DNA from 4 places in the Bacillus silvicola genome. Region 1 is predicted to be linked to each of the others. Evidence: riboswitches for the same ligand, from Rfam matches in the RefSeq annotation. Region 1 holds a riboswitch; each other region holds the start of a gene.
What was found. A riboswitch is a leader RNA that binds a small molecule or an ion and turns the genes downstream of it on or off. The one in region 1 is predicted to bind S-adenosylmethionine.
Positions count from the first base shown of each region.

Region 2: another riboswitch for S-adenosylmethionine. It lies ahead of ACP6L7_RS05045 (Na+/H+ antiporter NhaC family protein); the one in region 1 lies ahead of ACP6L7_RS12895 (hypothetical protein).
Region 3: another riboswitch for S-adenosylmethionine. It lies ahead of ACP6L7_RS08925 (ECF-type riboflavin transporter substrate-binding protein); the one in region 1 lies ahead of ACP6L7_RS12895 (hypothetical protein).
Region 4: another riboswitch for S-adenosylmethionine. It lies ahead of ACP6L7_RS26090 (cyclase family protein); the one in region 1 lies ahead of ACP6L7_RS12895 (hypothetical protein).

Region 1 is NZ_JBNGVC010000012.1:201,942-208,121, reverse strand. Features, by position in the region: gene ACP6L7_RS12910 (ECF transporter S component) at 1-300, shown strand, start outside; partial or broken gene ACP6L7_RS12905 (YwiC-like family protein) at 486-1,208, shown strand; gene ACP6L7_RS12900 (hypothetical protein) at 1,239-1,430, opposite strand; SAM riboswitch class I at 1,554-1,652, shown strand; gene ACP6L7_RS12895 (hypothetical protein) at 1,691-2,011, shown strand; gene ACP6L7_RS12890 (SWIM zinc finger family protein) at 2,265-2,654, shown strand; partial or broken gene ACP6L7_RS12885 (NAD(P)H-dependent oxidoreductase) at 2,677-3,170, shown strand; gene ACP6L7_RS12880 (group-specific protein) at 3,167-3,520, shown strand; gene ACP6L7_RS12875 (short-chain fatty acid transporter) at 3,561-4,907, opposite strand; gene ACP6L7_RS12870 (putative protein N(5)-glutamine methyltransferase) at 5,482-6,180, shown strand, end outside.
Region 2 is NZ_JBNGVC010000001.1:955,909-962,088, forward strand. Features, by position in the region: gene ACP6L7_RS05025 (sensor histidine kinase) at 1-464, opposite strand, end outside; gene liaF (cell wall-active antibiotics response protein LiaF) at 464-1,204, opposite strand; gene ACP6L7_RS05035 (PspA/IM30 family protein) at 1,314-1,976, opposite strand; gene ACP6L7_RS05040 (lmo0954 family membrane protein) at 2,022-2,378, opposite strand; gene ACP6L7_RS05045 (Na+/H+ antiporter NhaC family protein) at 2,608-3,924, opposite strand; SAM riboswitch class I at 4,020-4,125, opposite strand; gene ACP6L7_RS05050 (ribonuclease FAU-1 family protein) at 4,246-4,764, opposite strand; gene gltP (glutamate/aspartate:proton symporter GltP) at 4,833-6,107, opposite strand.
Region 3 is NZ_JBNGVC010000002.1:354,538-360,717, reverse strand. Features, by position in the region: gene ACP6L7_RS08945 (sensor histidine kinase) at 1-472, shown strand, start outside; gene ACP6L7_RS08940 (YjcZ family sporulation protein) at 576-674, opposite strand; gene ACP6L7_RS08935 (energy-coupling factor transporter transmembrane component T family protein) at 810-1,610, opposite strand; gene ACP6L7_RS08930 (ABC transporter ATP-binding protein) at 1,603-3,303, opposite strand; gene ACP6L7_RS08925 (ECF-type riboflavin transporter substrate-binding protein) at 3,314-3,862, opposite strand; SAM riboswitch class I at 4,002-4,117, opposite strand; gene ACP6L7_RS08920 (aspartate/glutamate racemase family protein) at 4,269-4,952, shown strand; gene ACP6L7_RS08915 (macrolide family glycosyltransferase) at 5,002-6,180, opposite strand.
Region 4 is NZ_JBNGVC010000013.1:783,059-789,238, reverse strand. Features, by position in the region: gene ACP6L7_RS26115 (hypothetical protein) at 1-250, opposite strand, end outside; gene ACP6L7_RS26110 (helix-turn-helix domain-containing protein) at 434-673, shown strand; partial or broken gene ACP6L7_RS26105 (S-adenosylmethionine decarboxylase related protein) at 1,027-1,506, shown strand; gene ACP6L7_RS26100 (ATP-binding protein) at 1,651-2,877, shown strand; gene ACP6L7_RS26095 (hypothetical protein) at 3,107-3,490, shown strand; gene ACP6L7_RS26090 (cyclase family protein) at 3,515-4,147, opposite strand; SAM riboswitch class I at 4,233-4,345, opposite strand; gene ACP6L7_RS26085 (PRK06851 family protein) at 4,495-5,604, shown strand; gene ACP6L7_RS26080 (nucleotidyltransferase domain-containing protein) at 5,716-6,180, shown strand, end outside.

The DNA of each region.
Region 1 (6,180 bases):
TTTATAGCGGGATTACTCCGAAATACATTTTTGATGAAAAAACTGTGGGGAAGACTGTTGTACGGATTCGTCGTTGGATTTTTATTTGGTTGGATTATGAATTTCTGGGGTCTTCTCGGTTTTATACAGGAAGCAACGTGGGAAACAGTTATTGCTTACTATGTCGCAAGTTTTTCTTTCGATCTTAGCCATGCGATATCGAATGTTATTTTCCTTCTGTTATTTAGCACTTCATGGATTACGATCCTCACAAGATTTAAAAAGAAATATGGTATATTAGATGAGCATAAGGTGACATAGAAAAGCATACTCATATAAGGTAGGGTCGCGACTTACATATTCGTTTGCCTCTTTCATGCTTCTTACATATTGTAAGGAGCATTTTTTTATTGTCAAAAAATAGATCCAATATAAGTCAGCTATTATATAAAAATATTTGTATAATATTAGGTGAGAATTATTTTCAAAGAGGAGGTGTATAGTTAATGAAGTTAGTTATTCCGAAGCAGCACGGTGCATGGGCCATGCTTGTTATACCATTTCTATTAAGTGTCATACTTGGGAACCCTACTTTCTATCATATCCCACTGTTTTTAGCGTGGTTCTTTATCTATTTAGCTACGTATCCATTTCTCATGTACATAAGGCAAAGACGAAAAAAAGAATTGCTACACAATGCAATGGTGTATTCTATTATTGCACTCGTATTTGGGATGATTTCTTTATTATATGAATGGCGGATTCTTTTATTCGCAGTATTAATGATTCCATTGTTTATTGTAAATATGTATTACACTCGTCAAAAAAATGAACGAGCATTACTCAATGATATTTGTGCGATTATAGTGTTTTGTATAGGTGGTTTAATAAGTTATTATTTTTCAATGAAGCAAATCGATAAAACCGCAGTATTCATTGCGCTTATTTCATTTTTGTATTTTTTAGGAAGTACGTTTTATGTGAAAACAATGATTCGTGAGAAAAATAATCCGAAGTATCGTCTCATATCTTGGGGGTATCATATTGTATTGACGGTAATTGTATTTGCTATCCATCCATGGTGTTCTCTTATATTCGTACCAAGTGTCATTTGAGCAATTATATTGTATGGCAAAAAAATTTCTACATTAAAAGTAGGGGTTTTAGAAATTGTTAATTCTGTATATTTTTTAATCATAACGGCAATAATAATGAAGTATGCCATTTGAAAAAACTTCCCATCTATTGATGGGAAGTTTTCAATCTTTTTCTAAAATGTGAACGGTATAATCACATCTTTGCAATGCTTGCTCTACGGCGTAAAGGGATTGTTCAATACGTGCGCGATTAAAATCTTTTTCAACTGTTTGTAGTGCTTCTTCTAAACAATGTTTTGCTTCTTTTAATGATTGAAAAGAATCTTGTACATATCCGCGGGCGTTTTGATACATTTCATAGTCCTCCTTTTTTACTCATATACATGTAGTATGAACACTGAGGAGAAAAATATAATTTGTTATATTTATTTGACAATTAAAATGAAATTACGTATAGTTTATTATAAAGTGAATATTTTCTTATCCAGAGAGGTGGAGGGACTGGCCCGATGAAACCCAGCAACCGCGATGCAGGTGCTAATTCCAGCAGAACATTTTTGTTCTGGGAGATAAGACGAAGATATACGTAACTTCTTCTTATCGGAGAGGTTTTTTTGTTGCAAAAAAACCGATTACGAAAACATATAATAAGAAGAAAGGGGTTGCGAAGTACTGTGACACTCGAAAAATACGTAAAACTGCGTAGTACAGTTTATGAATATATGATAGAGCAAGATAAGCCAATATCATTGTTAGATATTCAAGAACATATCGTTTCGCATCATGAAGGAAAATTCACGAAAAAAATGTTACATCAATTTTATTTATCAAGACTATTAGATGAACTCAAACTGGATGGGAAAATTACTTTAGCTGATGATGAATATCGCTATGCTGAAAAAGGGGTATTTTATAAAGCGGGAAAAGGGAGCTAGGCTCTCTTTTTTTTGAAGTATGTAGTGTAAAAGACTGCTAAAGCAGCCTGATACAAGGGAATGGTGTTGAGTGTGTAGTGTCAAAGATTGAATGTGCCTGAAAGAGGCACTTCATTATCGGCTGCAAATAAAAGAGACACCTTCGCCGAATAGGTGTCAGTCGTTTTGTCACGTAGACTCGCTACTTGACAGTAATTAGAATAACATGCGGGGTTTTTGAAGTCAAAAGGGAATTAAAGGAAGGAGTGTTGTTATGTACGCTTACTTATTAAAAGATATAACGAAATGGATTCCCAAGTACATTATAGATAAAGGTTATGAATATTATGAAGAGGGACATGTAGAAGATGTTGACATACACGATAAGAAAGTATTTGCTTTTGTTACTGGGAATGCAGGGAATTATGAAGTGATTATTGATCTAGAAGATTTTACAGAAAGTAGCTGTGAGTGTCCATATGAGAATTTTTGTAAGCATATGGCGGCAGTTGTTTATGATATTCAAGGTGCTGGTGAGAGTACGGTTAAAGAGAAACTGAACGGTCTAGAAAAAGAAGAGTTACTAACAGTATTAAATCGTTTGTTACAAAGTTCGAAAAATGTACAAATCGTAGAGAAGATGTTAAAGAAGGGGAAACGTTAACTATAGAGGGAGTTGTTTTGTAGTGAACGTACTAATTATATACGCTCATCTAATCCTTCAAGCTTTAACGGGGCAATTTTAGAGCGTGTGCAAAAAGGACTACAGAAGACAAATCATTCTGTTACGGTACTTGATTTATATAAGGAACAATTTGATCCAGTACTTGTATTTAATGAAGAGAAAAAAAGACGGGATTTACTATATGAAGAAGAGACGAAGCGATATAGAGAATTAGTGAAAGCAGCGGATACTCTTCTTTTCATATATCCGATATGGTGGTGGGGCATGCCTGCTATTTTAAAAGGATTTATCGATCGTATTTTTGTAGCTGGATTTGCTTATAAATATGAAGGAGCCCTGCCGAAAGGTTTATTGAAAGGAAAGAAAGCATGGGTTATTAATACGTTAGACTCACCGTTATGGTACGTGGCACTATTATATCGATCAGCGGATTGGATTATGATGAAGCGAGAAAAGTGGTTATTACAAATAGAAGAAAAGGCTCATACATTATGACTGAACTTGATCGTATTATAAAGTGTTGCAATTGTGATGACGAACTTTTTCGGACGTATATTACGTGTTTACTTCAATTGAAGAAGTGTAGCGAAGCGTTTCAACAAGTTCAAATACAATTAAGAAATGATTATTTAATAAGAGGGATTTGTGAAAGAGAAGTGGATGAGGTAGTACGAGGAAGTAAAGAATATGAAATACATTTTCTTCCTAAAGTATTACAGTGGAATTTCTTGAGGGAAAATCCACATTTGATTGAAAAAATATGTGAAGATTTTTTTGCATTTGAGGCATTAAATCTTACGGAGATAGAGTGGAAGATGATTATAAATTGCATGGGAAATAAATGAATTATTATGTAAAAAAGCTAGTATAAAACTAGCTTTTTGTTTAAATAAATAAGAAACACAGACTAATGATAAATCCTGCATAAAGTAAATTAACAACACAAAATCCCATAATATCACGAGCGCCTAAACCAGCTATTGCTAATGCCGGTAATGCCCAGAAAGGTTGAATTAAATTTGTCCAAGCATCGCCCCATGCAATGGCCATCGCTGTTTTCGCAGCAGGTACACCAAGTTCAGCGCCAGCTGGAATCATAATTGGTGCTTGCACTGCCCATTGACCGCCTCCAGAAGGAACGAAAATATTAACAATTCCAGCACTTAAAAATGTAAAGAGCGGGAAAGTAGTTTCATTTGAAATGCTAATAAAGAAAGTAGAAATAGCTCCTCCAAGCGAAAGCCCTTCACTATTTACTCCAATCATCATGCCCATAATTCCAGCATAGAACGGAAACTGAAGTAAAATACCAGAAGCGCTCTTTGTTGAGTCAGAGAAAGCGCGAATATATTGAATCGGAGTACGGTGGAAAATAAGACCCGCAATCAATAACATAAAAATAACGATATCAAGTGTAAGGTTAAAGCCTTTCGTACTAAAATAGTTAAAAATATAAATAAGACCTAATAGCCCGATGCAAAGTGTAATAATCATACTATTTTCCATTTTTTCAGCGAATGTTTTTTGCTCTACTTCTTGAGCTGCAGCTTCTTCACGGAATACACTTGGATCCACTGTAATCGTATGTTTTTCATCTGGATGCATTGCTTTATTAATGAGAGGCATCGTAATTAAAAAGATAATGACTGGAACGAGAGCGTATGGTGAGAATAACGTTTCTGTTATTGGAATCGCTTCTTTAATACTTCCAGCCGTCGTTTTGATTAAAGTTTCGCCGCCTGTTGCTAACGTAAGAGGGATAGAAGCAGAAAGGCCTGCATGCCAAATGAGAAATCCGGAGTAAGAAGAAGCGATTGCTAACCTATAATCTAATCCGTCTAACTGTCTTGCCACTTCTTTTGCATATAAAACAGAGACAACAATACCAAATCCCCAGTTTATGTATGCTCCTAGTAAACTTACAATTGAAATTGCGATAATACCTTGGCCGTTCGTTTTCGGTAGTTTCGCTGCTTTCGTTAACCCTTTTTTAATAAGTGGGGCATTTGCTAAAGCAGATCCTGTCACGAGTACAAGAGCCATTTGCATAGAAAAGGCGAGAAGTCCCCAAATGCCATTGCCCCAGTGCGTGATCATTTCTACCGGTGTTTGGTGCGTGGCAAACATGCCGAAGAAGATAACGAAAACAGTTAATAAACATGATAAAATAAACGGTTCTGGCAAGAAACGTTGCACAAGGGCAACACATCCATTTGTAAACGAACGAAACAAAATAGATCAACCTCCTTATGTATGTTTATCCCGCTATTTACGGGCTAATAATCAGTGGGGGATGAACAAACCCCCCACTGATTAAAGTTTCACTGTATTACAATATTCGAGGTTGTTTGAGTAACATCCTTTAATGTATAGAAAATTCAGTTATTAAAGATAGTTGTCATAATGTCTAGGTAGATTGATATTTTATATTGAAATGTTATTTCATTTTGAACTGAAATTGAAAAGAATGCTCTATATACAAGGGAAGAGGTGGTCATAGACGAATATGACCATCAAATTACAGGTGACCCCGCTATTTGCGGGCAGTAAAACTCCCACCTCGAAATTCGGCGAATGCTAGGAAGTTAGGTGGGAGATAACTGCCCGTAAACGCCCGATTGGTGCGGGCTAATAATCAGTGGGGGATGAACAAAACCCCCACTGATTAAAGTTTCACTGTATGTAAGATCCAGATTATTGAAGAAGGATATTAGCTATTATTAACGAATTTTGAATTACAAACAAACTTTATCAAAAGTGGTGAAATAATATAGAGAATAAAACAAATTTCTTTTTGGATATGAAAATGGAAAAATGTATAATTAGCAAGCTTCGGAGCGCTGGTTGTGTTTTCGCAGAAGATGAGACCCGGTTACTTATGTCAGAGGCACTAACTCCAGAGGACCTTATGAAAATGGTAGAAATGCGAGTCAACGGTCTACCTCTGGAATACGTTGTTGGATACACGGAGTTTTGTGGTCTACGAATAGAAGTGGATCGAGGTGTTTTTGTACCACGTAAACGTACCGAGTTCCTTGTTCATCAAACAGAGGTCCTGTTGCGTTCTAGCGATATCATTGTTGATCTATGTTGTGGATCAGGTGCTGTGGGTGCCGCACTGGCATCAGCTTTGGGACGAGTTGAATTGTATTCTGTTGACATTGATCCTATCGCAGTACAATGCGCTAGCCGTAATGTAACGAATTTTGGCGGTCATGCTTTTGAAGGTGACTTGTATAAAGCTCTACCAGACTCACTTAAGGGCCATGTAAATATCCTAGTTGCGAACGTACCTTACGTTCCTACCGAAATAATAAAGTTTCTCCCCCGGGAGGCACGCCTATATGAACCAAATGTAACGCTTGACGGAGGGGACGATGGCCTTAACATTCTACGAAGAGTCGCAGAAGAAGCTTTACTCTGGTTAGCTTTGGATGGACATCTTTTAATAGAGACGAGCGAAGTTCAGGCACCTCAGGCCTTTGAAATCTTTGCTGCTGCTGGG
Region 2 (6,180 bases), on a different contig from region 1:
CTCGCTAATCGATGCCTTTCTTGAGAAATCGCTTCTTGTCTCATCTCTTCATTCCAATGGGCTCGTTCATTTGTTACTTTTTGAAATAGCCCAGCTTGCTCCTCTAATCGACGAGCCAGAACGATTACTTTTCGTTCCACTTCATGAAATTCATCATCCGCAGTAAACGAAACATCACTCGGAAAATTCCCTCGTTCTACTTCAAATAGAAAAGTATTTAATCCTTGTATACGCTGCTCTATATAATAACCGATTGCATACCCTACAATTCCTCCGATAAGAAGACTAGTACTCATAATAAACAAGCCAATTGGAACAGAAGCAATGGATTCTTTCCATAGTAAATCATAAACTTGTTGTTCGCTTTTCCATACATATACAATTGTACAAATAAGTGCGATACTCACAGAGGACAACATAGAATAACGAATATACATCCACGAAATATTCTTTTGTTTTTTCATTATACTTTCCTCACTTCCGTATCGCCTACGACAAGCGAAGAAATAATTTTTATACGGCGAGGAGCTTCTTTATACTGTTCTGTTCTAAACGTAACATTACGGTTAAATCCTGTTTCTTCGTGTCCCGGCAAGAGCACTCGCCCAACAATAACAGAATGATTTAAAGACAGTTCGATATCATATGGCACATATAAACGAATATTACCAACGACTCCCCGAATAACAATTACCGTTTCTCCCTCTGGAATCATCGCAGTTGTTAAATCAATCTCGACATCACAAGCACCATATTGGACATTAATATCCTCAAGTTCATAAATATGATCCATCATTCGTACATTACCTACGAACATATTTTTTATATACGGTTCTGTACGATATATTTGTTTTTCTTCATCTATATATCCCTTTTCTTTAATTTCAACTTTCATTGCTTTTTGCTGATGTCCTTGTTGAATAAGTTGATAACCAATTAAAGCTAAACAAGCAAATACAACAAGTACGAATGCTGCTGATGAAAATAAGAAGAATAAGAATACAATACCACCGACAAATAAAAATACATTCCCTCTTACATAACGATTTTTCTTTCGGTAATGCCTTCCAAACATAATCATAATAAATGCAAAAATTAGACCACCTGGTTCAAAATGTCCGAGTATCATATCAAGAAAAAGACCGAATCCAAATATGATGAGGAGCATCCCCATTAATTGTGTTTTTGAAAAGTGCTTCTTCATTTCAGCTCCCCCCCCCTCTTTGTCACATATACATAGAAGAAAAGGCATTGCTTTCCAACACCTTTTCTTCTATCACTATATCATAAGCCTGTTTTATTATATACTACAATTATTTTGTTACTTCTTTCGTTAACGATACTTCATTTTTCTCTTTCATTTCACGCTCAAGTTTTGCAATTTTCATATCAAATGTATCACGCTCATGCTCTTCATTTATACGAAGCTCTAAGTCACGAATGTGATCTTCAATCTCTTCGAATCGTAAGAACGGATTATTTTCATCCATTTTATGAATAGCAGTATTCATACGGCGGTTTGCATGCGCCATATTTTCACGTGCCATTAATTCCATACGCTTTGCGTTCATTTCTTTTAATTTATTTTTCATTTCTGAAAGACGACGCTCTAACTCATCAATTTGCTCTACAACACCAGCATACATTTCTTCTAAGCGAGTTACTTGCCCTTCATAATACGCTACTTCTTCTAATGCACGTTCATGCAATTGTAATTCGCCTGCTTCTTGTGCGATGATAGCTTGCTTTGATCTTTTATTAACGAAATAACGTGCTTGCTCAAGTTCACGAGCGAAGTTAGATTTTAATGTTTTATGACGCTGAATTAACTTCTCAATTTTTGTTATTTCACGCTCACTATCGCGTAAATATTGGTTTAACATAGCAATTGGATTTTTTCTTTCTTTCTCATCTAACACGTTATGAAAATCAGCTAAAATTGCATCGCGTACACGTCCGAATAAAGATTGTTTCATTATAAATCTTCCTCTCTTCTACTTTATAATTTGATTTATTTTATATTAGTTTTTCATTAACTTGTTCCACTCATCTTCAAAGTTGCTATATGGTTTAGAACTTTCTGGAGCAGAATCAACAACTACATTTTTTTCTTTCTTCCACTCACGGTATCCGTAGTATAAGACTACTAATGCTGCGATACCGATTAATGCTGGGGAATGAGAAAGTGCAATGGACAAACCGATTAAACCAACAATACCCCAAGCTAACTTCCCAAAGAATGATTTAGCTCGCACAAATGATTTATAGCTCCAGTACACAACTCCTGCTCCAATGGCGAATCCTACAATACCAGCAAGACTACCAAGAGCAATTAAAGCCAAAATACCGGCTGCGATAAACGCTAGAAATTGTTTCATCTTGTGCTTGCCTCCCTTCGATTTGATACTCTTATCTTAACTATTTTTTCTTTTTTCCATAACGAGCTTAAGAACCGTTTTGAACTCAGACTTAAGACTGAGTTCAATTCAGCCTTTTGTAAAAACATAAGGTAGGATAGGATAATTCCCTCTTTTATCACGCATAAAAAGCCGTACAGAGAATATTCTCTGTACGGCTTCTGTTACTACGAATAACATCCATATTTAATTATGCTGTTTTATGATACTTTTTCTTTTCCGCCACTTTAGAAAACCTCGGGAAACCAATTAATATAGAAATAATTCCACATACTCCAACCAAAATTGGATAAAATGCGTATGGTAACAATTCAATTGGAGATAACGCGGCAAACCCTGCCGCAGTTAACATTTGAGCACCATACGGAATTAATCCTTGCACACAACATGAGAAAAGATCTAATACACTCGCTGATTTACGTGGATCAATTTCATATTGATCCGCAATGTTCTTCGCAAGAGGACCAGTAAAAATAATTGAAATCGTATTATTCGCTGTACACATATTCGTCATACTCACTAAACCAGCAATACCGAACTCTGCTCCTTTTTTCGAACGAATGTTACGTGTTAAAAGATTCATTAAATATTGAATACCACCATTATATTGGATCAGTTCAACCATACCACCGATTAATATAGCAAGTAATACTAACTCCATCATACCGCCCATTCCAGTCGTTACACTTTTAAAGAAACTTTCTAACGTGTAACTTCCATCTATAAGACCGATAGCACCAGATAATACAGTTCCACCAGTTAACACAATAAGTACATTCCAACCAAGTAACGCTGTAATAAGTACTCCTGCATATGGTAAAATCTTTATCCAGTCAAAACTATGTGCTTTAACTTGTGTATCACTTCCTAAAGTAATTATTACTAATAGAACAATTGTAATAATAGCCGCTGGTAATACAATTAAAAAATTTGTTTTAAACTTATCTTTCATTTCTGTTCCTTGTGAACGAACAGCTGCGATTGTTGTATCTGAAATAAATGATAAATTATCACCAAACATCGCTCCGCCAACAACAGTAGCCATCGCAAGTGCAATTGAGATATCAGTTTGCCCACTAATACCTACAGCAATTGGTGCTAACGCTGCAATTGTTCCCATTGAAGTTCCCATCGCTAATGAAATAAATGCCCCGATAATAAAAATTCCAGCTACGATAAATCCTTGCGGCAAAATAGATAACGCTAAGTTAACTGTAGAATCAACTCCGCCCATTCCTTTAGCTGTTTCAGAAAAAGCACCTGCAAGAACAAAAATTAATACCATAATCATAATATCCGGATTTCCTGCACCTTTAGCGAATCGCTCCACTTTCACATTAAAGCTTTCTTTGTGATTCATCGCTAAAGCGACTCCTACAGCAATTGAGATTGCTATAAGTATCGGCAATTTATAGAAATCACCTGTAATAATTCCAGAACCAATAAATAGCGCCAAAAATATACCAAGTGGTAATAAAGCTAAACCATTTCCTCTCGTTTCTTTCAAAGTACCATCTCTCCCTAGTTTCAACCTTTTTTCTAATGAATAACAAAAGACCTCTTCCAACGAGAAGAGGTCTTATACATCTATAAGAAACGCTCTTCTCATCTTTCAAGCACATGCTTGCTGGATTTGGCACAGCACTCTAAAATCGAGTCCGCTGCCGAGGCATCGTAGGGCCAGTCCCTCCGCCTCTCTTTATAAGAAGGTTTCATATTTATTTTTTAATAATAATTTCTTCCCTAACTTTACTCGCTTACAAAACAAAAGTCAATTATTTTTTGTATAGATTTTTTTGGTAATTATACAAAAATTTGAATACAACAATCATTTTAACTTTTTGATTTCTTCTTCCAATATTGAAATCCAATAAAATTCACTCTTTTTTATTGTAGCTATGATACATTTCGTAGTGTACCAAGCTAACTCATACTCTTCTTTTGTAACATCGCCACTTTTATAAGCATTCTCTAGCTCATCTTCATCCAATACATACATTTTACCATTCGGTAATAACACTACATCTAAATATAAATCATCAAAATAAGGTAAACCACGATCGTCTACTTTAAATTCTTTCGTCACATCGATATAATATTGCACTAATTTTTTTTGATCGTCTAACATAGCTGTAATTGCAAAGTTTTTCCCGTTTATAAAATATTGAATCCATGTATACCCATCACCTGCAATGCAAAGTTCTTTACTATTGTACTCTTTATAACTAGGCTCTCTCACCTTTTTTATGTCTAGTATTCCTAACATTCCCTCTTCTACTTGCTTAACCCTATAATCCTTCTCTATTAGTCGCTTCCACGAAGAACCGTCACCATATTTACGTTTCATTACGTCCGCTCCTCTTCTATATATAGAAAAGCCCCCACATATTATGTGAGAGCTTGTTCATATTATAATTAAGCTGCTTGACCCTTTTCAGATATCTCTTTTAAATAGGCTTGTCCTTTTTCAGCGTCATATTGACCTTCCCACTTAGACATAACTACAGCCGCTAAAGAGTTACCTACAACGTTAACTGCTGTACGAGCCATATCAAGAATACGGTCAATACCTGCAATAAACGCTAAACCTTCAGCTGGAATACCTACTGTACCCAGTGTTGCTAATAATACAACGAATGATACGCCCGGTACACCTGCGATACCTTTTGATGTAACCATTAATACAAGTAATAACGTAATTTGTTGTGTAATGGATAATTCAATACCGTACATTTGCGCTAAGAAAATTGCCGCAATCGCTTGATATAAAGTTGATCCATCTAAGTTAAATGAATAACCTGTTGGAATAACGAAAGATGTAATTGCTTTCGGACAACCGAACTTTTCCATTTTCTCCATAATTTTCGGTAAAACCGTTTCTGAACTTGCTGTAGAATACGCTAAGATCAGCTCGTCTTTTAAAATCTTAAAGAATTGGAAAATATTTATTCCAAAGATTTTCGCTGTAAGTCCTAATACGACTACAACGAAGAATATCATTGCCCCATATACTACAATGAGTAATTTCCCTAATGGAATTAATGAAGCTAATCCGAATGTAGAAACTGTAACACCAATTAATGCAAATACACCAAATGGTGCAAACTTCATAACTTGGTTCGTTACATAAAACATTGCATCTGCTACACCTTGGAAAAATTGTAGAACTGGTTTGCCACGCTCACCAACTGCTGCTACACCTAAACCAAATAATACTGAGAAGAAGATAATAGCCAGCATATCACCTTCAGCTAATGATTTCATAATGTTCGTCGGAACAATATTTACAAACGTATCCGCGAACGAATGACTTTGTACTTGCTCTGTCGTATGTGTATATTTAGAAATATCTGTTTTTGTTAACTTATCCATATCAACGCCTTTTCCAGGTTGGAAAATGTTTGCTATTAATAGACCAACAGCAATTGCAATCGTTGTAATAATTTCAAAGTAAATAATTGTTTTTCCGCCTAGTCGGCCTAACTTCTTAACATCGCCAACACCAGCAACCCCAACAACAATACTTGCTACAACAATCGGTACAACAATCATCTTAATTAATCGGATGAAAATATCACCAATTGGTTGTAAGTACTTCACCACTTCTGGATTGCCAAAGAAAATCGCCCCAACTGCAATACCAAGCGCAAGACCAATTAATATTTGCCATGCAAGTCCTATTCTTTTCATACTTGTTGTAACCCCCTCGATGTGTCACTCTATCTATCCCTCATTCTATCTATATCTATAAAACTAAGAAATT
Region 3 (6,180 bases), on a different contig from region 1:
TTCAGAAAAACTAGATCGTATTTCAGTTGAGCACGAGTTACATCGAGTTATTAAAATGATATTGCCTTTATGTAATATGAATAATATTAATATTACACAAGAGTTCTCTGAGGGAATAATTATTGGTAATACACAGCACTTCCATCAATGTTTTTTAAATTTAATAAAAAACAGTATAGAAGCAATGCCAAGTGGCGGTAATCTAATTATATCTGCAACTGTTAATAATAATAAGGTCATAATACGGATTCAAGATAGTGGAATTGGAATGTCGCAAGAGCAAATTAACCGATTTGGCGAACCATATTTTAGTACAAAAACGAAAGGTACTGGTTTAGGAACAATGGTTGCTGTAAAAATTATCGAAACGATGCGAGGCACATTGAAAATCCGAAGTGTTATAAATAAAGGAACTACTTTAACAATCACATTACCTAAATGTAGTAATGAGGAGATTTCGTATAATAAATGAAAAAGGAGCTATTAAGCTCCTTTTTCATTTATTACGATACAAAAAGTACCTACTATGTTTTTTAAGTTTACATTTTGTAGAGACTAATTAGAAATTAGTATCCTCAGCCCCAACAGCTGCATCCAACAATTATTAATAAAATAAATAACACAACTAATAAAGCGAAACCTCCACCAAAACCACAAGAACCACCGAAACTCATGTTTTTTCCTCCTTTTGGTTTGAAAACTAATAGGTAGTTGATTTTTTTAACTGGTTCGTATTATACAGTATGTGTATCTCCCATTTTTGAGCATGTCTTCATAAAAATTAGTAAAAGCACTTTATTGAGAGTGCTTTAAAATGGGTACCAGAAACTTTGGAATACATTCAGCTTTAAGTAAATTGCAATAACCAAAATGATAATACCAACAAAAAGTGTGATGTAATCCTCCTTTTGTGCGTTCTTTGCATAGTACCACGTTCGTTTATCCTTTTTTCCAAAACCTCTTAAATCCATTGCATTTGAAACAGTATCAATCCTTTCTAATGAATGAATAATAAGTGGCCAAAAAATTAAAACACGGTTTTTCATACGAATCCACAAGCTCGCTTCTCCTTTTTCAAAAGGTACGCCTCTTGCTTCCTGTGCGTGTCTAATGATTATATATTCAGATTGAATGCTTGGTATATAACGCAGTGCAATATTTATTGCATATGTAATTTTATAAGGAACAGCAAATTTATTTAAGCTGCTCACAAATTCACTTGGATGAGTTGTATAAATAAAGAGAAGTGTAAATGGTAATAACGTAAAATATTTCAATGAAAGTGTAGCTGCATAAAATAAAGTTTCATATGTAATTGTTGCATAACCTATATAAAAAAAAGAGGTATACGATCCCGTTAATTCCGATCCATGGGTGGGCGTAATAAAAAGAATCATAACGGAATTTAATAAACTAAATGTAAATATAACGCTGAAAATAACTATTATTTTACGCAATTGAATTTTTGCAATTAAGAGGCCGATACATCCAACAATAAATAAAATTAGCAATATACGAAAATCAAAAAATAAAAAAGTAAGTGTCATACAAAATATAAATATAGATAATTTAATTGCACCATCCATACGATAAAAATACGTATTATGCATATTCCTCCCTCCTATTAGCCTCAATATAGAGTTTCACAAATGTTTCTGGAGTTGGAATTCCGCTTAATTTAGCTAGTTTTATTAATGAAATCTCCCGTAGATTAGCTCTTTGTAACATTTCTTGATCCCCTAAAACAGCAGATACAGTATTGTCCGCAATAATTTTCCCTTCATGCAGAACTACCGCTCGATCTGCATATTCTAAAGCAAGATTCATATCGTGTGTGATAATAATAAAGGATATGCCCCTTCCAGCCAATTTTCTAATAAACGACATAAACTGTTTGTAATGGTAATAATCTTGTCCAGCTGTCGGTTCATCTAATACAATAATTTTTGGGTTTGTTATAAGTACAGATGCAATAGTAAGCCTCTTTTTTTGTCCATAGCTTAATGCCTGAATTGGCCAGTTACGAAATGGATATAATCCACAAATTCTTAAAGCTTTTTCGACTCTTGTCTCAATCTCATCTTTAGAAACCTTTTTTAATTTTAATGAATATGAAACCTCTTCTAAAACAGTAGGCTGTGTAATCATTTGATTTGGATTTTGCATAACGTAAGAAATAACTTCCCCGCGTTTACGAATAGACCAAGAATTAATATTTTCTCCATCGAATGTTATTCTCCCATTCTTTGTTTTATTTATTCCTATAAGAGTATGAGCTAATGTCGATTTCCCTGCTCCATTATGACCCAATAACGCTACTATTTCTCCCTCTCCTATTGAAAGGTTGATATCTTCTAAGGCTGTATGTTTGTTATTGTACGTAAATGATAAATTTTCTATCTTGCATAAAGCTTTTTTAATATATTTATTTTTTGATGAAACTTGCTTCTGCATCCAGTTTTTTAATAGGCTATGAACGCCTGCATTACGAAGATTTTCAATTGGAAATACCCTAACATTATTACTGTCAAAATTTAATTTCTTTAGCGCCTCTATATAAATAGGTTCTCTTAGTCCGATATTTGGTAATATATTAGAATTTAAAATACTATCCGGTGAACCAATGGCAATAACTTCTCCCTCGTCTATTAAAATAATTTTATCTAAATCAAGGTTTAAAATTTCTTCTATTCGATGTTCAATAATTACAATTGTTTTATTATATTTCTCATGTATATTTTTAATAAGTTCTATTGTATTCAAACTACATGCAGGATCCAAATTAGCTAACGGTTCATCAAATAATAATATATCTGTATTTGTCGTTAGCAGACCTGCAAGAGAGACTGTCTGTTTTTGGCCTCCTGATAATTCATGTGGACTTTGTGTATGAAAGTCCTGCATGCTTACCTTGTTTAAAGAATCCGTAACAATCTTTCTCATTTCTATTTGATTTACACAATCGTTTTCTAATGCAAATGCTACATCCTCTTCGACAGTAAGACCTATAAATTGTGAATCTTGATCTTGTAATATTGTCCCTACGTGTTTACTCTGTTCAAAAACACTACCTTTTCTCGGGTCCTTTCCAGCTATTAAAATGTTACCGGTACTTATCCCTTCGTAAGAAAATGGGATTAGCCCATTTATACAATGCGCTAATGTTGACTTACCTGAACCACTTCGTCCAGCGATAAGTACCTTTTCCCCAGGATATATTTGAAATGTAATATTTTTTAAAGTAGGCTGCATGGCATGCCTATATTGAAAGGTAAATTGTTCAAAAGAAATAATTGGTTGCATGTATTCATCCCTACTTTTCAATTTTTAAATGTGTATGTTTCTTATTTGATTTCGCTAATCCGATCGTGATTGGTAAGCCAAGAACTAAAAATACGATAACGTCTGCAATTGTTGCGCCTAGTACTTGTATAACTATTTTGTCAAACGGTTCTCCCATCCCAATAATATCGAATGCTCCAGCAAATATAATAGCAATGACAATACCAATTAACCCTGCAATTGCAAAATAAGAAATATCACGGTTATTATACGTTCCATGTTTTACACTAAAACCAACTCTTTTTTGTATGAGTCCCATTGCAAAACCAATAATACCTGAACTAATAACCCATCCCCACCAAATACCCCAACCAGCGATCGTATCTGTAACGGTATGACCGATGAGTCCTATTAAAAGTCCTGCTACCGGGCCAAATAACGCTCCAAAAACTGTTAAAATAGCCAATGCGGGTTTAATAAATGTATTCGGTGCGATAGAAAATCCCCAAAGCCCTAATACCCCGTATAAAGCTGCTCCAATTCCAATAGCTACTACTAGCTTTGTCGTTAATTTGTTCATTACAATTCCCCTCTCGTATTATTCAACTTTTAATACTCTATATTTCTTTTGAAAATAAATTATGCATCGACACTTCCTTTCTATACAACAAAAAATGACCTCTTAAATAAGAGGTCATTTTCTTTCACGTACAAGAATCCCCTTATCTTTCAAAAGACACATAATGTCCTCTGCGGAATTAGCACCTTCCTATGTAATTACATAGGGGTTGCTGAGGCTTCATAGGGCCGTTCCCTCTACCTCTCTGGATAAGTATTAATTTGTAATTCGTATTATGGCACTAAGAAAGATAAATTTCAACACTTTTCTAATTATTTTTATTTTTTATTAAATAGTGCATTCAAATCATTGTATTCTTATCGGAATTATGAAATAATAAATTCAAAATTGTTACAGGGGGGAATGTATGATGAAAGTAATTGGTTTAATTGGTGGGTTAAGCTGGGAATCTACATCACTATACTATAAACATATTAATACTCTAACACTCTCTCAATACGATCAAAATGCGAAGCTAGTTTTATATAGTATGGATTTTGGAGAAGTAACTACTTTATTACAAAACCATCAATATGAAGAAGTGAAAAACAAATTAGTCACAGTTGCTAAAAAGGTTGAAAAGTCCGGGGCGGAATGTTTACTAATGTGTTCAAATACGGTCCATTTATTTGCTGAGGAAGTAGAACAAGCAATATCAATCCCACTTCTTCATATCGGTGATGTAAGTGCTAAAGAAATGGTAGAACAGAATATAAAACGTATCGGACTATTAGGAACAAAACAAACGATGGAACAAGATTTCTATACATCAAGACTAGCAAAATATAACATTGAGACAATTATCCCAAATGACGAAGAAAGAACTTTTATCCATCACGTCATATTAAACGAATTAAGTAGAGGCATTATTTCAGGAACTTCAAGAGAGAAACTAATACAAATTACCAATTCATTAATTCAAAACGGTGCGGAAGGTATATTACTAGGCTGTACTGAAATACCATTGCTTATTTCCCAAAATGACCTTACTGTTCCTGTTTTTGATACTGCTTTTTTACATGCAAATACTGCTGTACAATTTGCTGGATAATAATATAAAAGCATAAAGGTAGATCCTCTATGCTTTTATATTGTCCGAACTATTTATTTAAAAGAGCATCAATAACTGCAATGGCTCTTTTGGAACCGCCACACTCTAAAAAACTTTCATTCAGTTTTCGAATGCCATGTTTATACTTTTTATTTGAAAGAACATCTGTTACCGCCTCTTTTAAAGTTTGCACATTAACATGCTCTTTCAATAATCTATGTGCTGCCTCAAGCTCAGTTAATCTTTGCGCTATCATAGGTTGATCTTTATCATGTGGTATTATCACAAATGGGACATTGTAATAAATTGCATCGTGCACACTATTCATTCCACCATGTGTAATAAAAACATCTGCTTCACTTAATATTTCTGATTGAGGTACGTAAGGGGCTATAATAAAGTTGTCTGGTGCTTGCTTAATTTTTGAAATATCATTTCTATCACCGATCGCCATTACTACAATCCCTTCGAAATTTGAAAAAGCATCAATACAAGTATTAAAAAATGGTTCGAGCCCTTCAAGAAGTGTTCCCATTGAAATATAAATAACTTTCTTTTTTGAAAGCAATTCAAGTGGAAACTTTGCATTTGTTTTGCGCTTTATAATACTCGGTCCAATAAAAACATTGTTTTCTCCGAACGAATCGCTATTAGGTTGAAAATAACGACTTGTATACACGAGACTAATATCTCCCTTATTATGCATAAATTGAAGATTATTTTTGGGCTTTACTCCAAATTCATGTTCCATTTGATACAGTAACTTTTCAGAGAGTTCATCGGGTTGGAATTGTATTTCTGCATTTGGATGAAAAGGCAAGGTTTCCAATAATTCTGGTGGAATTAAAAATATAGGAGAGGAAACTATGCCTGGAACTTGTAAATATTCCTTTACTAACTCTCCGGCACCAAATATATCATAAACTACGAAATCAAAATTTATGCTTTTACATAATTCTTTCGTAATTTCTAATATATATAAAGAAGTTTGAACATGTACATGAAAGAAAGATTTTAATCCATATGAAGTTTCATTATCAATAGAAATCTCCTTTAATAAATCCGGATGAGTATGTACAATAGCCCCCAAAACTTCAAGCCTTTCCTTAAAGTTTTCCGTTGTAATATAGTGTACGTTATCTCCTCTTTCAGTAAAGGCCTTTACTAAACTTAATGTAGGATTTACATGTCCCTCTGCAGGAAAATTAATTATTAAAATATTCAACAC
Region 4 (6,180 bases), on a different contig from region 1:
GGCCTTGTTTTTTTATAGCTTCACAATATGCATCATAGAAAACGTATTTCGCCCAAAGGAAATCATCTTGTTGGAATAAGAAATGATTTTTGTACCATTCGCCAATTGTATGATAGCAATTGCTTTCATGTACTGCTGCACTTTGTGAAAGAATACGATCGGATAAAGACTTAGATAGATGAGAAATTGTGTTCTCTGTTTCAACTCGTAATGTTTTTTCTAACATTGTAATGATGTGACGAGTAGCCATATGTTAACTCTCCTTTGTGTAAATGGGTAATACCATTCTATATTTTTAAAAAATACTTACTATATTATTATACAATATATGGAATGCATCTACCTGCTTTTTAATTTGTATTTACAAAATCTTTTTTATTTGTTTACAAAAATAAAGTAAGATACAGTATATATATGAAAAAACTATAAAGGAATGAACACATTGTATATAACGATAGAAGAGGCTGCGGAATATTTGAATTTACCCAAATCGTATGTTGAAGATTTAATTCAGCAAAAGAAAGTTCGTGCACTGTTTGATGGAGAGCAATATTTATTAAACAAGGAACAGTTTAATACACATTTAGAACAAATGGAGAAATATAAGCAATTAGTGGAAGAAATATTAAATGAGCCAATTCCGGAAGATATGGATGTTAAAGACGAAGATTAAATTTATGAAAATCCCCCGTATTAAGATATGCAGAAATGTATCTTAATACGGGGGATTTTTGTATGAAGATATGAAAAAATCACCCAAAATCCTAGAGTTAATTTAAGGGAAAGAAGATTTTATAGGGATTCGTACTATTAGTTAAAAGCATATTTTTTCATAGCGGGGACAAACATAGCGAACATAACCTGTACAGATACATGTACTATCAGTGCAAAAGCTTATAAATTAATGGAAGGGGTTTTCTCGTGAGTTTATTTCATTGTGATTTTTTGCAAGATTTAATTGGATCTTATGTAAGAGTAAACAGAGGTGGACCAGAATCTCAAAAAGGGACAATAGTATCAGTATATTATGAGGAAGTTTTAATTTTAGGGAAAAACTTCAACATGGAAGTTGGTTTTCTTTATCGAATTAATGAGTATACAACAGATTTAATTAGACAGAACTTAGATAATGTAGAAGATTTATGGAACTGGAATCGTAAAGTATTCAATCCAGCGGAAGAAGAGATTGCAGGAGAAGGTCTAGTCGGTGTGTTACTCGTTTATGAAAATAACGAGACATACATGTATAATGTAATGAATAGTAGCCAAGTTTTTCAAAAATATAAAACAAATGCGACATACTTCCAAGTAGGGTGTGGAATTTATGCAGGCTTGTGTAGTTTATTGTTAGATACTTTTGGACAAGGCGCCTATTATGTTGAAGAATTATTATTAAATACTGAAAGTAAGTATGGGGAATATTTAAATTTATATATGAAGGATATTGTAGTAGGACATAATAATTTTACAGATGGATTGCTACACGATAGGGTAAGGTGGATATAAATTGTGATTGAAAAGGAAGGAGCTGTATCTCCTTCCTTTTAGTATTAGAAGGTTATATATTGCTCTGAAAGCAATTTCATACGTATAATTTAAGGGGATAACATGTGAAATGTCATTTTTGTATTGATCAAGAGGAGTTTTTATATGAACAAATACAAGAGCTTGATTTATGAAGAAAGAGAAGCTTTAAAAGTATTTATATTATTATTCTATATTATATTCTTTTTATATGACGCTATATATTATTTTGTATATCCTGCTATGAACATTAATGGAACAGCGGTAGGTTGGCCAAAAGGCAGCCTTGGGATAGGCGTATATATATTTGTAATAGCATTATTTCCTATTTCAATATATCTTCAAAAAAGAGGCTATGTATATTCTATAAAATATTTATTTTTATTTGGGTACATGTTCATTAATCTTATTAATAATTTAATGATTTATTTGCGAACGGATAGAGCTTTTGAACATGGTAGTATGGTAGAAATGTTATTAATTTTATTTGCACCAGTTTTCGTGAACAGAAAATATTTTTATTTAGTTTCCTTTAGTGTAATTGGAAAGTATGTACTTTTTACATTGATATTACAAGATTTAAAAGTTGTGATTCCGCTTGTCTTATGTATATTCTATTTCATTATTTCACATTCTTTGTTAAAACGATTTCAATCTTATGTAAGAACAGTGTTTGAAATGATGAACAATATGAAAGAGACGGAAAATTTAGCTGTAATTGGGACAATGTCTACAACAATTGCGCATGAAATCCGAAATCCATTAACGGCTTTGAAAGGGTTTACGCAAATGCAAAAAGAAAGAAACCCTGAAGATATGATTAGCTATGAAATAATGCTACAAGAGATTGAGAGAATCAACGGTTTTGTTAGCGAATTGATGTTATTAGGAAAACCGAAACCAACAAATTATGAATGGTGTAACATACGGGAAATCCTTTTATATGTTGTGCAGTTAATGGAAAGTTATGCGAGTCAATATAAGGTGAAAGTTTATTTGCAAGGAGATGGAAATTTACCCGTTATAAACGGTGATGATAAACAATTAAAACAAGTGTTGTTAAATATTATTAAAAACGGAATAGAATCAATGCCCGAAGGTGGGGACATTCATATTCGGGCATATGAAAAAACTAAGGGGTATTTGTGTATTTCTGTCGAGGATCAAGGTTTAGGGATAGAGAAGGAGAAGCTAGAGAAGATTGGAAAGGCTTTTTACACAACAAAGGAGAATGGTACAGGACTTGGTTTAATGATTACATATAAAATTATTAAAGAACATCAAGGGAGTATCACCGTTCAAAGTAGTATGGGTGTGGGAACGAAGGTGGAAATTTATTTACCGACAGTGTAGAGAAACAGAAGAAAGTATTTTTCAGAAAAGTGTTCTTGTTGTGTAAATATAAACATTTTATAAAATGTTTCAAGAAGGGTTTTTTTTATAAAATACTTCGTTTATAATGGAGGAAAATATCGACATGAGATTGGTTGCTCATGTAGCGGTTCGGTAGTGTTATGAAAAGAAAAGAAGGGGTGCACGCGCATCCTTTTTTCTATGCGGATATTATGAAAGAGGTGGTATGATGGAATTAACATTAAATTCGACTGTATGTTTACACACGATTCAATTTCGAAAAGAGAAATTGAATTATATTGTAAAAGATACAATTACAGGAGAAACATATGAAATGCCGCCACTTTGGATTGATGCACTAGCAATGATGCGTGACGGTTTTTTATTGGGAGAAATTGAGGAGAAATTAAAAGAAGAGTATCCGACCGAAGAAGTAAATATGGTAGCATTTACGAGGCAATTGTTAGAGCTAGAGCTGGTCGAAATGGTGGATGGAGAAGAGATAGCTTGTACAAAGAAGAAAGATAAAGATTATTTAGCTTGGTTACGCCCAAGAGTGGAACAATTCTTTTTAAACTTAAATAAAAAATATAAAAGCAAAGGTCAAAAATGATCTTTGCTTTTTTTGTAGGCGTGTTTAAAAAATAACAGCGAATGCTCTTGCGAAAGCACCGTCACTATCTTTAATTTTTAAAGGTGCTGCTGAGAAAAAGAAACGTTTCGCTTTAATAGCATCTAGATTTGTTAAGTTTTCAATTAAGTAAATGTTATTCCCTAGTAATATGTGGTGAATCGGTGATGTTTCTGTCGTTACCTCATCAGGAGAAATAAAATCTAAACCGACTGATTTTACTTTTAATTGAACCAGTTCTTCAGCTAATTCTTCGGAAAGATAAAACGCTTCTTTCTCATAAGCTGCTGTATTCCACTTATTAGATAGATTGGAATGGAAAATGACAATATCATCTTCTTTTATATCGGTATTATGCAATACTTCCTTAGGTAACTTTCTCTCTTGGATATGAGTTACATCGATAAGAACGGCCTCACCTACAAATTGTTTTAGGGGTAATTGATCAATGGTGGTTGCACCTGAAATGAAATGCGCAGGGGCATCGCAATGTGTACCTACATGAACGACAGAATGAAAATCTGTAACTTGATAGCCCGTCTCTTCAACGTTTGTAATTGCTTCTAGTTGGATTTTTGGTGTTCCAGGAAATTGAGACATATTGTTTTCAAATGTTTGTGATAGGTCGATTACTTTCATTTTAAATACCTCCAATATATGTTTTAAAATATAAAAAACTCATCTTTCATAATCAAGAAAGATGAGTTTTGCACACAATGGTTAAGTTTTATCTTTCAAAATGCATTGCATTTTGCAGGAATTAGCACCTATTCAGTTTGTATAAACTGAGGTTGCTGGGCTTCAAAGGGCCGGTCCCTCTGCCTCTCTTGATAAAGATATATTCAGTTTTAATATTTCGATTTTTTTAATAATTAAATTGTAATTCATTTCCTTTTTTAGTGCAATACAAAATAGGTATTCACCCAAATAAGGTGGCTCGCATATTGTAGCTTATGTAAATAGAATGCTGCGAAGGAGTGAGTGCAGTGACAGGTAATGTATTGAATTATTATGCTGGTGGAAATACAGCTAGGGGATTTCATAATTTATACGAAGAGAATTTAAAAGGGCTAGACAGGTTGTTTATTTTAAAGGGTGGTCCAGGAACTGGGAAATCTTCTTTAATAAAGGCAATAGGTCGTGAATGGGTTGAAAAGGGATATGATATTGAACTTTTACATTGTTCTTCTGATAATAAGTCAGTTGATGGAGTGATTATCCCAAAATTAAAAGTAGGAATTGTTGATGGAACATCACCGCATGTTATTGAGCCTAAAATGCCAGGGGTTGTGGAAGAGTATATTAATTTAGGAGTTGCTTGGGACTCAGATAAATTAAGAAAGCAGAAGTTAGAAATTGAACGATTTGTATCAGAAGCGAGCAAGGCTTTCCAATCTGCTTACGGATGTTTTCAAGAGGCATTAGTTATACACGATGAGTGGGAGAAAATATATATTAATAATATTGATTTTAACAAAGCAAATGGACTAACAGATCAATTGATTCAGAAATTATTTACAGATAAAAAGGGGAAACAATCGATTGTGAAACATCGGTTTTTAGGAGCTGCTACACCGAAAGGAGCAGTTGATTTCGTTCCTAATTTAACAGAAGGATTACCACATCGTTATTTTATAAAAGGACGCCCTGGCTCTGGAAAATCAACAATGCTCAAAAAGTTAGCGCAGGCAGCAGAAGAAAAAGGGTTTGAAGTTGAAGTATATCATTGCGGATTTGATCCGAATAGTCTTGATATGGTTATTGTAAGAGAATTAGGATTTGCAATTTTTGATAGTACCGCACCACATGAATATTTTCCAAGTCGCGTGGGTGATGAGATTATAGATATGTACGCTCTTATTGTTACACCGGGGACGGATGAAAAATATGCTAAAGAAATTCGTGACGTTTCCATTCAATATAAGGCAAAAATGAATGAGGCGATGTCTTTCTTGGCAAAAGCGAAATCAGTTCGTGATAAATTAGAACGAATTTATATTGCTGCTATGGATTTTTCAAAAGTGGATGCATATAAAGAGGAAATTCAAAAAGAGTTTGAACGAATTACCGCTACTGTAATTGAAAAGAGAAAGTAGGATTTATTGAACTGTCAGAAAATTTCTGACAGTTATTTTAGTATGTAGTAAAATTGGTAATATATTTGTCGAATTTCCAAGGAAATAATCAAAAAATGGGGATGGTATGAAATGAGAGGGAAAATTGAATTAGAGCTAGAAAGAATTGAGCAAGAGAATGATGTGAAAATTTTATTTGCAGTGGAATCAGGGAGTCGTGCTTGGGGATTTCCATCGAAAGATAGTGATTATGATGTTAGGTTTGTTTATATACATCCAGTAGAATGGTATTTATCAATTCATGATAAACGAGATGTAATTGAATATCCGATTAGTGATGATTTAGATATAAGTGGCTGGGATATTAAAAAGGCATTGCAACTATTCGCGAAGTCAAATCCAGCTTTACTTGAGTGGATTCGATCACCAATTTTTTATTCGAAAAACTCTAATTTTCCAGAGCAGCTTCAGCAAATGAGTGAAAAGAATTTTGATCCAAAGGCAACGATATATCATTACTTACATATGGCTTCAAAAAATTATCGTGAATTTTTGCAAGGCGAGAATGTAAAGTTGAAAAAGTACTTTTATGTATTA